DNA from 2 places in the Aeromicrobium tamlense genome. Region 1 is predicted to be linked to the other one. Evidence: riboswitches for the same ligand, from Rfam matches in the RefSeq annotation. Region 1 holds a riboswitch; the other holds the start of a gene.
What was found. A riboswitch is a leader RNA that binds a small molecule or an ion and turns the genes downstream of it on or off. The one in region 1 is predicted to bind cobalamin.

Region 2: it holds a riboswitch for cobalamin, as region 1 does, so the genes downstream of both, BJ975_RS16715 (ABC transporter substrate-binding protein) here and BJ975_RS13240 (energy-coupling factor transporter transmembrane component T) in region 1, are expected to answer to the same signal.

What each region holds. Positions count from the first base shown of each region.
Region 1 is NZ_JACBZN010000001.1:2,681,661-2,686,785, forward strand. It holds gene BJ975_RS13230 (ECF transporter S component) at 1-377, opposite strand, end outside; gene BJ975_RS13235 (ABC transporter ATP-binding protein) at 374-1,975, opposite strand; gene BJ975_RS13240 (energy-coupling factor transporter transmembrane component T) at 1,972-3,117, opposite strand; cobalamin riboswitch at 3,193-3,328, opposite strand; gene BJ975_RS17015 (hypothetical protein) at 3,336-3,461, opposite strand; gene BJ975_RS13245 (hypothetical protein) at 3,526-3,858, shown strand; gene BJ975_RS13250 (hypothetical protein) at 3,999-4,235, shown strand; gene BJ975_RS13255 (prenyltransferase/squalene oxidase repeat-containing protein) at 4,190-5,125, opposite strand, start outside.
Region 2 is NZ_JACBZN010000001.1:1,336,411-1,341,535, forward strand. It holds gene cobN (cobaltochelatase subunit CobN) at 1-498, opposite strand, end outside; gene BJ975_RS06735 ((2Fe-2S) ferredoxin domain-containing protein) at 495-1,148, opposite strand; gene BJ975_RS06740 (ABC transporter ATP-binding protein) at 1,145-1,906, opposite strand; gene BJ975_RS06745 (FecCD family ABC transporter permease) at 1,903-2,922, opposite strand; gene BJ975_RS16715 (ABC transporter substrate-binding protein) at 2,919-3,947, opposite strand; cobalamin riboswitch at 4,004-4,185, opposite strand; gene BJ975_RS06755 (sulfite reductase subunit beta) at 4,235-5,113, shown strand; gene BJ975_RS06760 (precorrin-8X methylmutase) at 5,110-5,125, shown strand, end outside.

The DNA.
Region 1 (5,125 bases):
AGGCTCGTGCAGCCCAGCACGAAGCCGAAGCCCGGACCGAACACGCGCCCGCCGAGGATCAGCAGGAAGAAGATCGGCTCGACCCCGGCGACGCCCGCGCCCAGCGGACGGACGGCCGCGTTGATCGCGCTGAGGACGCCCAGCATCGCGAGCGCCTTGGAGTCCAGGCCGCCCTCCGACAGCTCGGCGACGACCACCAGGACGACCACGGGCATCAGCGCCATGAAGATGAAGGGCTGGTCGACGCGCGTCTGGCCCTCGGCCGGCGTGAAGATCAGCGGCCACAGCAGCATGAGCAGGCCGGCGACGCTGGCGGCCGCCAGCACGAGCGCGGAGCGCGGCGTGACGGGGACGGCGGTGTGCCGCGGCGAGGTCATCGGACGACCTCCGACGGCAGCGCGGCGGCGACCTCGTCCACGGTGAGCCAGTCGCGGCCGAGCACCTTGGAGACCTGCGGGGCGAACGCGGGCGACTCGGCCAGCACGGTGCGGACCGGTCCGGTGGAGACGACCTCGCCCTCGGCCATCACGACCACGGTGTCCGCGACCGAGGCGACGAACTCGACGTCGTGGCTCGACACGACCACGCCGCGTCCCTCGGCGGCGAGGTCGTGCAGGATCGCCGCCAGCGCGGCCTTGCCGGGGTAGTCGAGACCGCGCGTGGGCTCGTCGAGCGCGACCACCGCGGGCTGCGCCGTCAGGACGATCGCCAGCACCAGCGCGAGCTTCTGCCCCTCGGACAGGTCGCGCGGGTGGCGGTCGCCGGGGATGCCCGGGGCGAGGCGGTCGAGCAGCGCACGGCACGAGCCCGGCGCCACGCCGGACTGGTCGTCGGCAGCGGCGCACTCGCGGTCGACGGTCTCCAGGTAGAGCAGGTCGGCGGCGGTCTGCGGGACGAGGCCGACGAGCATGCGCGCCTCGGACGGGCGGACGTCACCCGGGTCGACGCCGTCGACGTCGACCACGCCGTCCACCCGGTCGCCCGTGCCCTGCACGGCCCACAGCAGCGAGCTCTTGCCCGAGCCGTTGCGGCCCATCAGCGCGACGACCTCGCCGTGGCCGACCTGCAGGTCGACGTCGTCGACCGCGGTGAAGCGGCCATACTGCACGGTGACGCCGCGCGCCCGCAGCGCCGGCGGGCGCTCGAACGGCACGTGCACCGGCGGCGGCCCGAGGCGCGCGGCGAGCGGCTTGACCCGGCGGCGGGCCTCGCGCACCGACAGCGGCAGCGGGCTCCAGTCGGCGAGCCGGCCGAGATGGACCAGCGGCGGCGCGACGGGCGCGTCGACCAGCAGGTCGGCGGTCTCGCCGATGCGGACCCGACCGTCCTCGACCACGGCCAGGCGGTCGGCGAACGGGACGACCCGCTCCATGCGGTGCTCGGCCACGACGACGGTGAGCGCCAGGTCGTCGACGAGGCGCGCGATCGTGGCGAGCACGTCCTCGGCCGCGGTGGGGTCGAGGGCCGAGGTCGGCTCGTCGAGCACGAGGACCCGCGGGTGCATCGTCAGCACCGAGCCGATCGCGACCCGCTGCTGCTGGCCTCCGGACAGCGACCGCACCGAGCGGCGGCGCAGGTCGGCGATGCCGAGCAGGTCGAGCGTCTCCTCCACGCGGCGGCGCATCGTCTGCGGGTCGAGGCCGAGGTGCTCCATCCCGTAGGCGAGCTCCTCCTCGACCACGTCGGCGACGAAGCCCGAGACCGGGTCCTGGGCGACGTAGCCGACCAGGTGCGCCAGCTCGCGCGGCGGTCGGCCCAGGATCGAGGCGCCGTCGACGTGGATGTCGCCGGCGAGCGTGCCGCCGGTGAAGTGCGGCACGAGTCCGTTGAGCATGCCGAGCAGCGTGGACTTGCCCGAGCCGGTGCGGCCCGAGACCAGGACGAGCTCGCCCTCCTCGACCTCGAGGCCGACGTCGCGCAAGGTGGGACGCCTGGCGCCCTCGTACCAGAACGAGACGTCGTCGAAGCGGATCATGCGTCGTCACCTCCGACGTGGTCGTGGGCGGAGGGGGCCTGCGGCGCGACGAACACCGGCAGGATCCCGATCGCCACGACGGCCAGCGACAGGACGCTCACGGGTGGCCAGCCCGGCACGCTCGGGTAGATCACGGCGATCTGCTCGGAGGACAGCAGCTTGAGCCCCACGGCGACGGCGAGGCCCGAGCCCGCGGTGAGGTACTCGGCCAGGTGCCAGCGCTGCGGGCGGTAGCGGGTGCGCTGCACGCGTCGGCCCGCCGACCGCAGCGCCAGCACGGCGAACACGAGGCCCAGCGCCAGCATCGGGTAGGACAGGATCCGTGGCGCGGTGCCGTCGAGGTAGCCGTAGGTGCCGACGCTCAGCCCGAACAGGCCGACCAGCATGAGCACGCCGGTGGCGAACCGGTCGCGCTGCGTGGCGGTGCCGCTGCGGCCGTAGCCGCGCGCGTCCATCCCCGCGGCCAGCGTCATCGACCGGTCGAGCGCGTCCTCCAGCACGGGGATGACGATGCGGTGCATGGCGCCGGTGCCGCGGCTGGCGTCACCGCGCAGCTTGCGGGCGCGGTTGACCCGGCGCACGCTCTCGGCCAGCTGGGGGAAGACCGAGACCGCGACGACGAGCGCCGCCCCGACCTCGTAGAGCGCCGGCGGGGCCGAGGCGAGCAGCCGCTTCGGGTTGGCCAGGGAGTTCGCCGCGCCGACGCAGATCACCAGCGTGGCCAGCCGCATGCCGTCGTACAGGCCCACGAGGACCTCGTTGACCGTGACGTCGCCGAGCAGCTGGATCCCGCGGGCCACCTCCGGCAGCGGGATCTCGGGCAGCGAGAACAGCACGGGGTCGCCGGGGGCGGAGCCGCCACCGAGCAGGATCCGGAACACGACCCGCATGACCACGATGACGAGGCCGAAGTACAGGTAGTACCGGAACGACAGCGCCCACGGCGCATCGCCGCGGCAGGCGGCCACGACGAGCGCCGCGATCGCGACCGTGACCAGCAGCAGGAACGGGTTGAGCGTGAACGAGGCACCGGCCGCGAGCCCCAGCGCCCACAGCCACCAGGCGCCGGGATGCAGCTCGCGCCGCGGCCGTCCGGTGGCCGCTGGCGGCCGGGTGGGGGTGGGGTCGACGACGGCGGTCATCCGGTCCCCTTCCCCACGGGACGGGGGCGAGGTCCACGAGGGCGGTTCGCCCACCCGTCGCTGCTCGACAACATCTGGTGGCGGCGTCCCGGCGCGGGTTCCCGGCTCGCACCGCCCGGGAGGGCGGGGCTGACGGTTGCGGCACAGCACCGGAATCGCACCGGTTTCCCCTGCGCCGGACGTTGGTCCAACGTCAGGAGTCTACTCGCACCGCGCCCTCAGCCCGCCCGGCGGCGGTACCAGACCACTCCCCCCGCGGCGGCCAGCACGACCACCACGGCGGCCGCGGTCGCGAGCGCGGCGCCCGAGGTCGCATCCGACCCCTCGGCCGCGGTCGGCTGCACGGCGGGCGCGCCAGCAACGTCGTCGTCCGTCCCGGCCGAGGCCGCGGGAGCCGACGCACTCGGGGTGGCGGTCGAGGCGCTCGCGGACGGCGTCGCCGTCGAGGGGGACGGGGTCGCCCCCGCCGACGCGCTCGCCGTGGCCGAGGGAGCCGAGGAGGCCGGGCTCGCGGCCCGCGTCGAAGGCGTCGACCGCTTCGGAGTCGACGCCTTCGACCCCTGCTCCTTCGAACCGGGCTTCGGGCTGGCGGAGGTGGGACGCGAGGGCGGAGGCGTGGGGGCGGGGGCCGCCACCGGGGGCTTGACCGAGGGCCACGTCCGCGACGAGGAGTCCTGGAACACGAACGCGACCGACCCGCCCTGCGGCACCTTCAAGGAGGTCACGCCGAGACTGGAGTAGGTCCACGTTCCCTTCTTCCCGTCCGACCAGAACAGGCCCCAGTAGGCGTCGGCTGGGGACGCCTCGACGCAAGGGTCCGACGCCGGCGCGCCGTCGACCCGGCACACGAAACCGGGGGCGCGCGACGCGAAGCTCAGCTGGTGCCCCGCGTCGGCGAAGTTGCTCGCCGCGACTCCGCCGCCGGTGGCGTCGCAGCCGACGCTCGACCCGACGACGACCGTCACGCCCTTCCCGCCGGTGCACGCGGCGGCGTGCGCGGGGGCGCTGAGCGCCGCCGGCCCGGCGGCGACCCCGAGGAGGGTCGCCGCCAGGAGGCGATGGACGAGACGGGTCACTTCACGACCCGGAAGACCCGCACGCCGTTGCGCTCGGCATAGGCGCCGCGGACGATGACCTTCGTCCGGCCGACCTTCTTGCCGACCTTGAGGCGATACGTGTAGCTGCCGGCCTTCGACGCGACGCCGCGCTTGACGAGCTTGCCGCGGTAGTAGACGCGCACCGGCTCGCCGGCGACGAGGCCGCGGACGACGACCTTCTGCACCTTGGCACGGCGCACCGTCGACTTCGACGAGACGCGCAGCTTCTTGGCGGCCAGCACCTGCACCGAGGAGGTCGCGACGGCGCGGCCGGTGGCGTCGCCGACGACGACCGCACGCTTCGCGGTGCCCTTCGGCGCGCGCACCGTGAACGTGGCGCGACCCGCGGCCGGGACGACGGCGCGGGCGGAGGTGCCACCCGAGACGCGAGCCGTGCTGCTCCAGCCGGCGGCCAGACCGCTGGCGGTGACCTTCAGGGTGCTGCCCGAGCGCACGTACTTGGGCACCGACACCGCGGCCTTCGGCGCGGAGAGCAGCGCGAGCGCCGGGGCGGCCTGCGCCGAGGCGCGGATCCACTGGTCGATCGCGAACTCGTCGATGCCGTCCTCACGGCCGGCGGTCAGCGCGGCGCCGTCGTAGGCGACCGCACCGAGCTCGGACGCGAGCTTGCCGCCCGTGGCCTCGGTGACCTGGTGGCGCGCGACGTACGCCGCGGCCTTCGCGGCCTCGGTCGTGCGGCCCGCACGGGCGAGCGCCGACGCGGCGAGGCCCGTGGAGTTCGTGTTGGCCACGCCGTTGCCGACGAACGAGCCGTCGGCGGCCTGCGCCGCGACGATCGCGGCGACGGTGCGGTCGACGACTGCCGCGTCGACGGTGATGCCCGCGGCGCGCGCCTCGAGGAGCGTGTGCAGCGCGGCGGTCGTGGTGTCGATCTCCGGCACCTCGGGGCA
Region 2 (5,125 bases), 1.3 Mb from region 1:
CCCGCTCACCTCGTGCGCCCGGTAGTAGAGGATGCCGACGCGCGGCAGGCCCTCGGTGGCGGGCGTGGCGCGCTCGCTCACGCCCCATTCGGGCAGCACGGCGGGCGGCTCGAAGCCCTCGCCCGTGAGCAGGACGGTGTCGGACAGGAAGGCGTGCAGCTGGCGCAGGTTCTCGGCGCCGCCCTCGGCGAGGTAGCGGTGGGCCTCGGCGCACACGCCGATCGGCGCGGTCGACAGCTCCATGAGGGCCGCGTTCGGGAGCCGCTCGCCACCGAGCACGACGAGCGGACGGCCCCGCTCGCGCACGAGGGCGGCGACGTCGCGGACGTCCTCCGGTGAGCCCAGGACGCGCAGGACGACCAGGTCGGCCTCGTCCACCAGCGCGTCGCGGCGGTCGTCGGTCACCCGGGCGGGGTTCGCCCACGAGTAGGCGGCGCCGCTGGCGCGGGCCGACAGGAGGTCGGTGTCGGACGTGGACATGAGGGCGATGCGGGTCATGCTGCTCCTTCGGGTGGCGCGGTGGTGCCGGGGATGCGGAGGTCGTCGAGGGGTCGGCCGGCGGCGAAGTGCTCGCGCACGAGCCGGACGGCGTCGTCGGGTCCGACGGGGCCGTACCAGGCGCCCTCGGGGTGGACGACGGCCACGGGTCCGTGGTTGCACGGGAACAGGCAGCCGGTCTGGGCCATGAGGACGTCGGAGTCCGTGAGGCCTTCCTGCACGAGGGCCATGACGAGGGCGCGGTAGGTGTCGTCGGACCCGTGGGCGCTGCAGCGCGGTCCGCGGCACAGCAGCAGGTGGTGCCGGTGGGCCGGAGGGGCATTCCAGGCCGAGGACGTCAGGGCGGCCTCGCGGCCCGTGATCGTCCGGTCACCGAAGTGCAGGATCGGCGGGTCGACCTGCGCGCGGAGCCAGTGCCCCGCCACGCGTCCCACCCACGAGCGAGCGAACGCGAGGTCGTCCGTGGAGACGGGCTCGAGACGCAGCTCGCGCACGCCCTCGCCGTGCAGCTCGTCGAGCACGCGGACCAAGGTCGGCTCGGCGCCCTGCAGGAACGCGATCCGGGCGCCCGCCTCCGTGGCGGCGCGGCGCAGCACGCCTTGGCGCGCGGCGTCCGACAGGGCGGTGGCGACGTGGACGAGGACGGTCATGGCTGCCACACCACCGTCAGGGCCCCGGTGACGGGGTGCGGCTCCACGAACGCGGTGACGCCGTAGACGTCGGCGACGAGGTCCTCGGTGATGACCGCGGTGGGTGTGCCGGAGGCCACGACGCGGCCCTCGGCCAGGACCACCACCTCGTCGCAGTAGGCCGCCGCGAGGTTGAGGTCGTGCAGGGCGGCCACGGCGGTGACCTCGGCGTCGCGGACGAGCCGCAGCACCTCGAGCTGGTGACGGATGTCGAGGTGGTTGGTGGGCTCGTCGAGCAGCAGCACCTCGGGGTCCTGGGCCAGCGCCCGCGCGATCTGCACCCGCTGGCGCTCGCCGCCGGAGAGGGTCGCGTAGGGCTGCTCCAGTCGCTCGAGCACGCCGGTCGCCGCGGCCGCACGGCGCACGGCGTCGACGTCGTGCTCCCCCGCGGGCTGCCACGAGCGCCGGTGCGGGATGCGGCCGAGCTCGATGACGTCGCGGACGAGCGGGTCGGTGTCCGTCGCGGACTCCTGCTCGACCACGCCGACGCGCTGGGCGACGTGACGCCGCCGCAGGGTCACGAGGTCGTCGTCACCCAGCCGGACCACCCCGGACGAGGGGGCCCGCAGCCCGGCGAGCAGCCGCAGCAGGCTCGACTTGCCCGACCCGTTGGGCCCGAGCAGCCCGACCATCGAGCCGGGCGTCGCGTCGATGCTGACGCCGTCGACGATCAGGCGGTCGCGGACCGCCCAGGACACGGAGGAGGCGCTGAGGCTCATGCGCGGGACCTCCGACGCAGCAGGACCAGGGCGAACGCCGGCACGCCGAGCAGCGCCGTGGCCACGCCGACGGGGAGCTCCTGCGGATCGATGATGGTGCGGGCGGCCGTGTCGACCCACACGAGGAACACGGCGCCGCTGATCGCTGCGAGCGGCAGCATCCGGCGATGGTTCACGCCCACCATCGCGCGGGCCACGTGCGGCAGGACGAGCCCGACGAACCCGATGGCACCGGACGTGCTGACGATGACCGCCGTGGTCAGTGCGGTGATCACGAGCAGGATGATCCGGGCGCGGCCCACGTCGACGCCGAGGGCGGCGGCGCTGTCCTGGCCGAACGCGAACGCGTCCAGGGTCGACGCCAGCAGCAGGCACGAGACCACGGCGAGCGCCACCGTCGAGCCCACGACCGCGACGTCGGTCCACGAGGCGCTGCCGAGCGAGCCGAGCAGCCAGAACAGCACGCCGCGGGTCTGCTCGGCGTCGGCGGCGGTGAAGACGATGAACGAGGTCAGCGCCGAGAACAGCTGCGTCGCCGCGACGCCGGCCAGCACGACACGGTCGGTGGTCCCGCCCGCCGCCGCGGCGAGCACGAGCACCAGCAGGAACGCGCCCATCGCGCCCACGAAGGCGCCTCCCGCCAGGCCGATCGTCCCGGCGCCCACGCCGAGCACGACGATCGAGACGGCCCCGGTCGACGCGCCCGACGAGACGCCGAGCACGAACGGGTCGGCCAGCGGATTGCGCAGCAGCGACTGCAGGATGACGCCGCAGACGGCCAAGCCGGCCCCGCACGCCGCGGCGAGCAGCGTGCGGGGCAGGCGCAGGTTCCAGACGATGCCCTCCTGGATGCGGGTCAGCCCGGACTCGCCGCCGACCGCCCGCGACCAGGCCAGGGACAGCACGGATCGCGGACCGACGTCCGAGGGGCCGATGGTCACCGCGACGCACACCGACGCGACCAGCAGCGCCACCCCGGCCGAGCCCAGGATCCAGGCGCGCCGGGTGACCGTCACTGCGACAGGCCGAACTCGGCCAGCGCGTCGGCGACCTGCTCGAGGCCCTCGACGGTGCGGATCGAGGGGTTCAGCGCGGCGCCCGAGAGCGCGACGTAGCGCCGGTTCTTCACGGCCGTCATCTCGCGCGTGACCGGGTTGGACTCGAGGAACTCGATCTTCGCCTGCGCCGACTCGGCCGTCTGGCTCTTGCGGGTGAGGTCGCCGATCACGAGGACGTCGGGGTCCCGCTCGGCGACCGTCTCCCAGCCCACCTGCGGCCACTCGGCCTTCGTGTCGTCGAAGACGTTCTTCAGGCCGAGCGCCCGGGTGATGATGCCGGGACCGCCGCAGCAGCCGGCGAGGTAGGGCGACTCGGCGTTCGCGAACCAGTACAGGACGCTGACGTCGTCCTCCGGGGCCTTCGCGGAGGCGGCCGCGACGCGGTCCTGCAGCGACGAGACCAGCTCGTCGCCACGGTCCTCCACGTCGAGCAGCTCGGCCAGCTCGGTGATCTCGCGGTAGATCGCGTCGATCTCGAGGACACCGGTCCGGGCGCCGTCGTCGTCGCCCTCGTTGTCCTTGCCCTCGCACTCGGCGGGCGACAGGTACGTGGGCACGCCGAGGTCGGCGAACGCGCCGGCCGTGCCGACGCCGCCCTTGCCCAGCGTGCTGGCGAACGAGGCGGTCACGAGGTCGGGCTCGGTCTGCAGGACCCGCTCCATCGAGGGGGCGCTGTCGGCGAGCCGCTCGACCTTCGCGCTCTCGGCCTCGAGGCCCTTCATGACGGGGTCGGTCCAGGTGCCGGTGCCGGCCATCCGGTCGGCCACTCCGAGGGACAGCAGGATCTCGGTGGAGCCCTGGTTCAGTGAGACGATGCGCTGCGGCGCGGACTCGACGGTGGTGGTGCGGCCGCAGTTCTCGAGCGTGCGGGGGTAGCCGTCGGAGGAGGCGCGGTCGGGATCGGTGTCCTCGGACGCACAGGCGCCGAGGGTCAGCAGGCCTGCGGAGAGCAGGACGAGGGTACGGCGGACAGAGGTACGCACGGGCGTGATCCTTCGAGGTCTGGGGCTCGTTCGCGAAGCCCGGTGGGACCAGACGGCGGTTGCCGTGAGGGCCAGCAGGTCTTCGGACTCGGGATCGACCGGACGGAGCGCCTTCCCAGACCTCTCGGTCCAGTGGCTGTGTGCCCCGCCCGTCACCCTCACCGCTGCGCGTCAGTCCCGGACTCTCACCGGGTTCCCTGGCTCATCGCTGAGTTTGACTGGCGAGCCGACCGTAGCAGTCCCGCGGCCGGACGTGCGGCGGCAGGGCCGGATGGCACCATGTCGGCGTGACCGAACGGACCCGCCGCGACCTGTGCCCCGGCCTGCTGCGCCCCTGGATCGCCGACGACGGCGCCCTGGTGCGCGTGCGAGTGCCGGGCGGCCGCCTCACGACCGGCGCATTGCGCGGACTGCACGAGGTCGCCGAGTCGCACGGGGACGGCGCCGTGCACCTGACCTCCCGAGCCAACCTGCAGGTCCGCGGCATCGCGCACGACGACGGCTGCCTGCCCGACGCCGTCGTCGATGCCGCGATGGCGACCGGCCTGATGCCGTCGGCCTCGCACGAGCGGGTCCGCAACATCATGGCCTCGCCCCTCACCGGGATCGTCGGAGGCCGCGCCGACCTGCGACCTGCCGTGCGCGAGCTGGACGAGCGTCTGTGCGCCGATCCCATGCTCGCCGCGCTCGCCGGTCGCTTCCTGTTCGTGCTCGACGACGGACGCGGCGACGTCGCGGGCCGCGACCTCGACCTGGGTCTCGTGGCGGTCTCGACGACCGAGGCGCAGCTCCGTGCCGGGCGCTCGGCGTGGGGTCGGACCGTGCCCGTCACGGAGGCCGCGGAGGCGCTCGCGGGCCTCGCCCGGAGGTTCGTCGCGGCCGCCGGCGCCCAGCCCGAGTCGCCGTGGCACGTCGACGAGCTGCCCGGCGCCGGAGCCGGCCTCCTCGGGCACGTCCACGAACGCCGTGACGAGACCCGGGTGTCGGCCGAGCCGCCGCCGCTTGGCAGGATCACGCAGGACGACGGCCGGCTCGCGCTGCACCTGGCGGCACCGGGCGGACGTCTCGACCGGCGGCTGATGGACGACGTCCTCGCGCTGGACGCCCCGCTCGTCGTGATCACGCCGTGGCGCACCCTGATCGTCCCCGACCTGGAGAACGCATGACCCTCGCCCCAC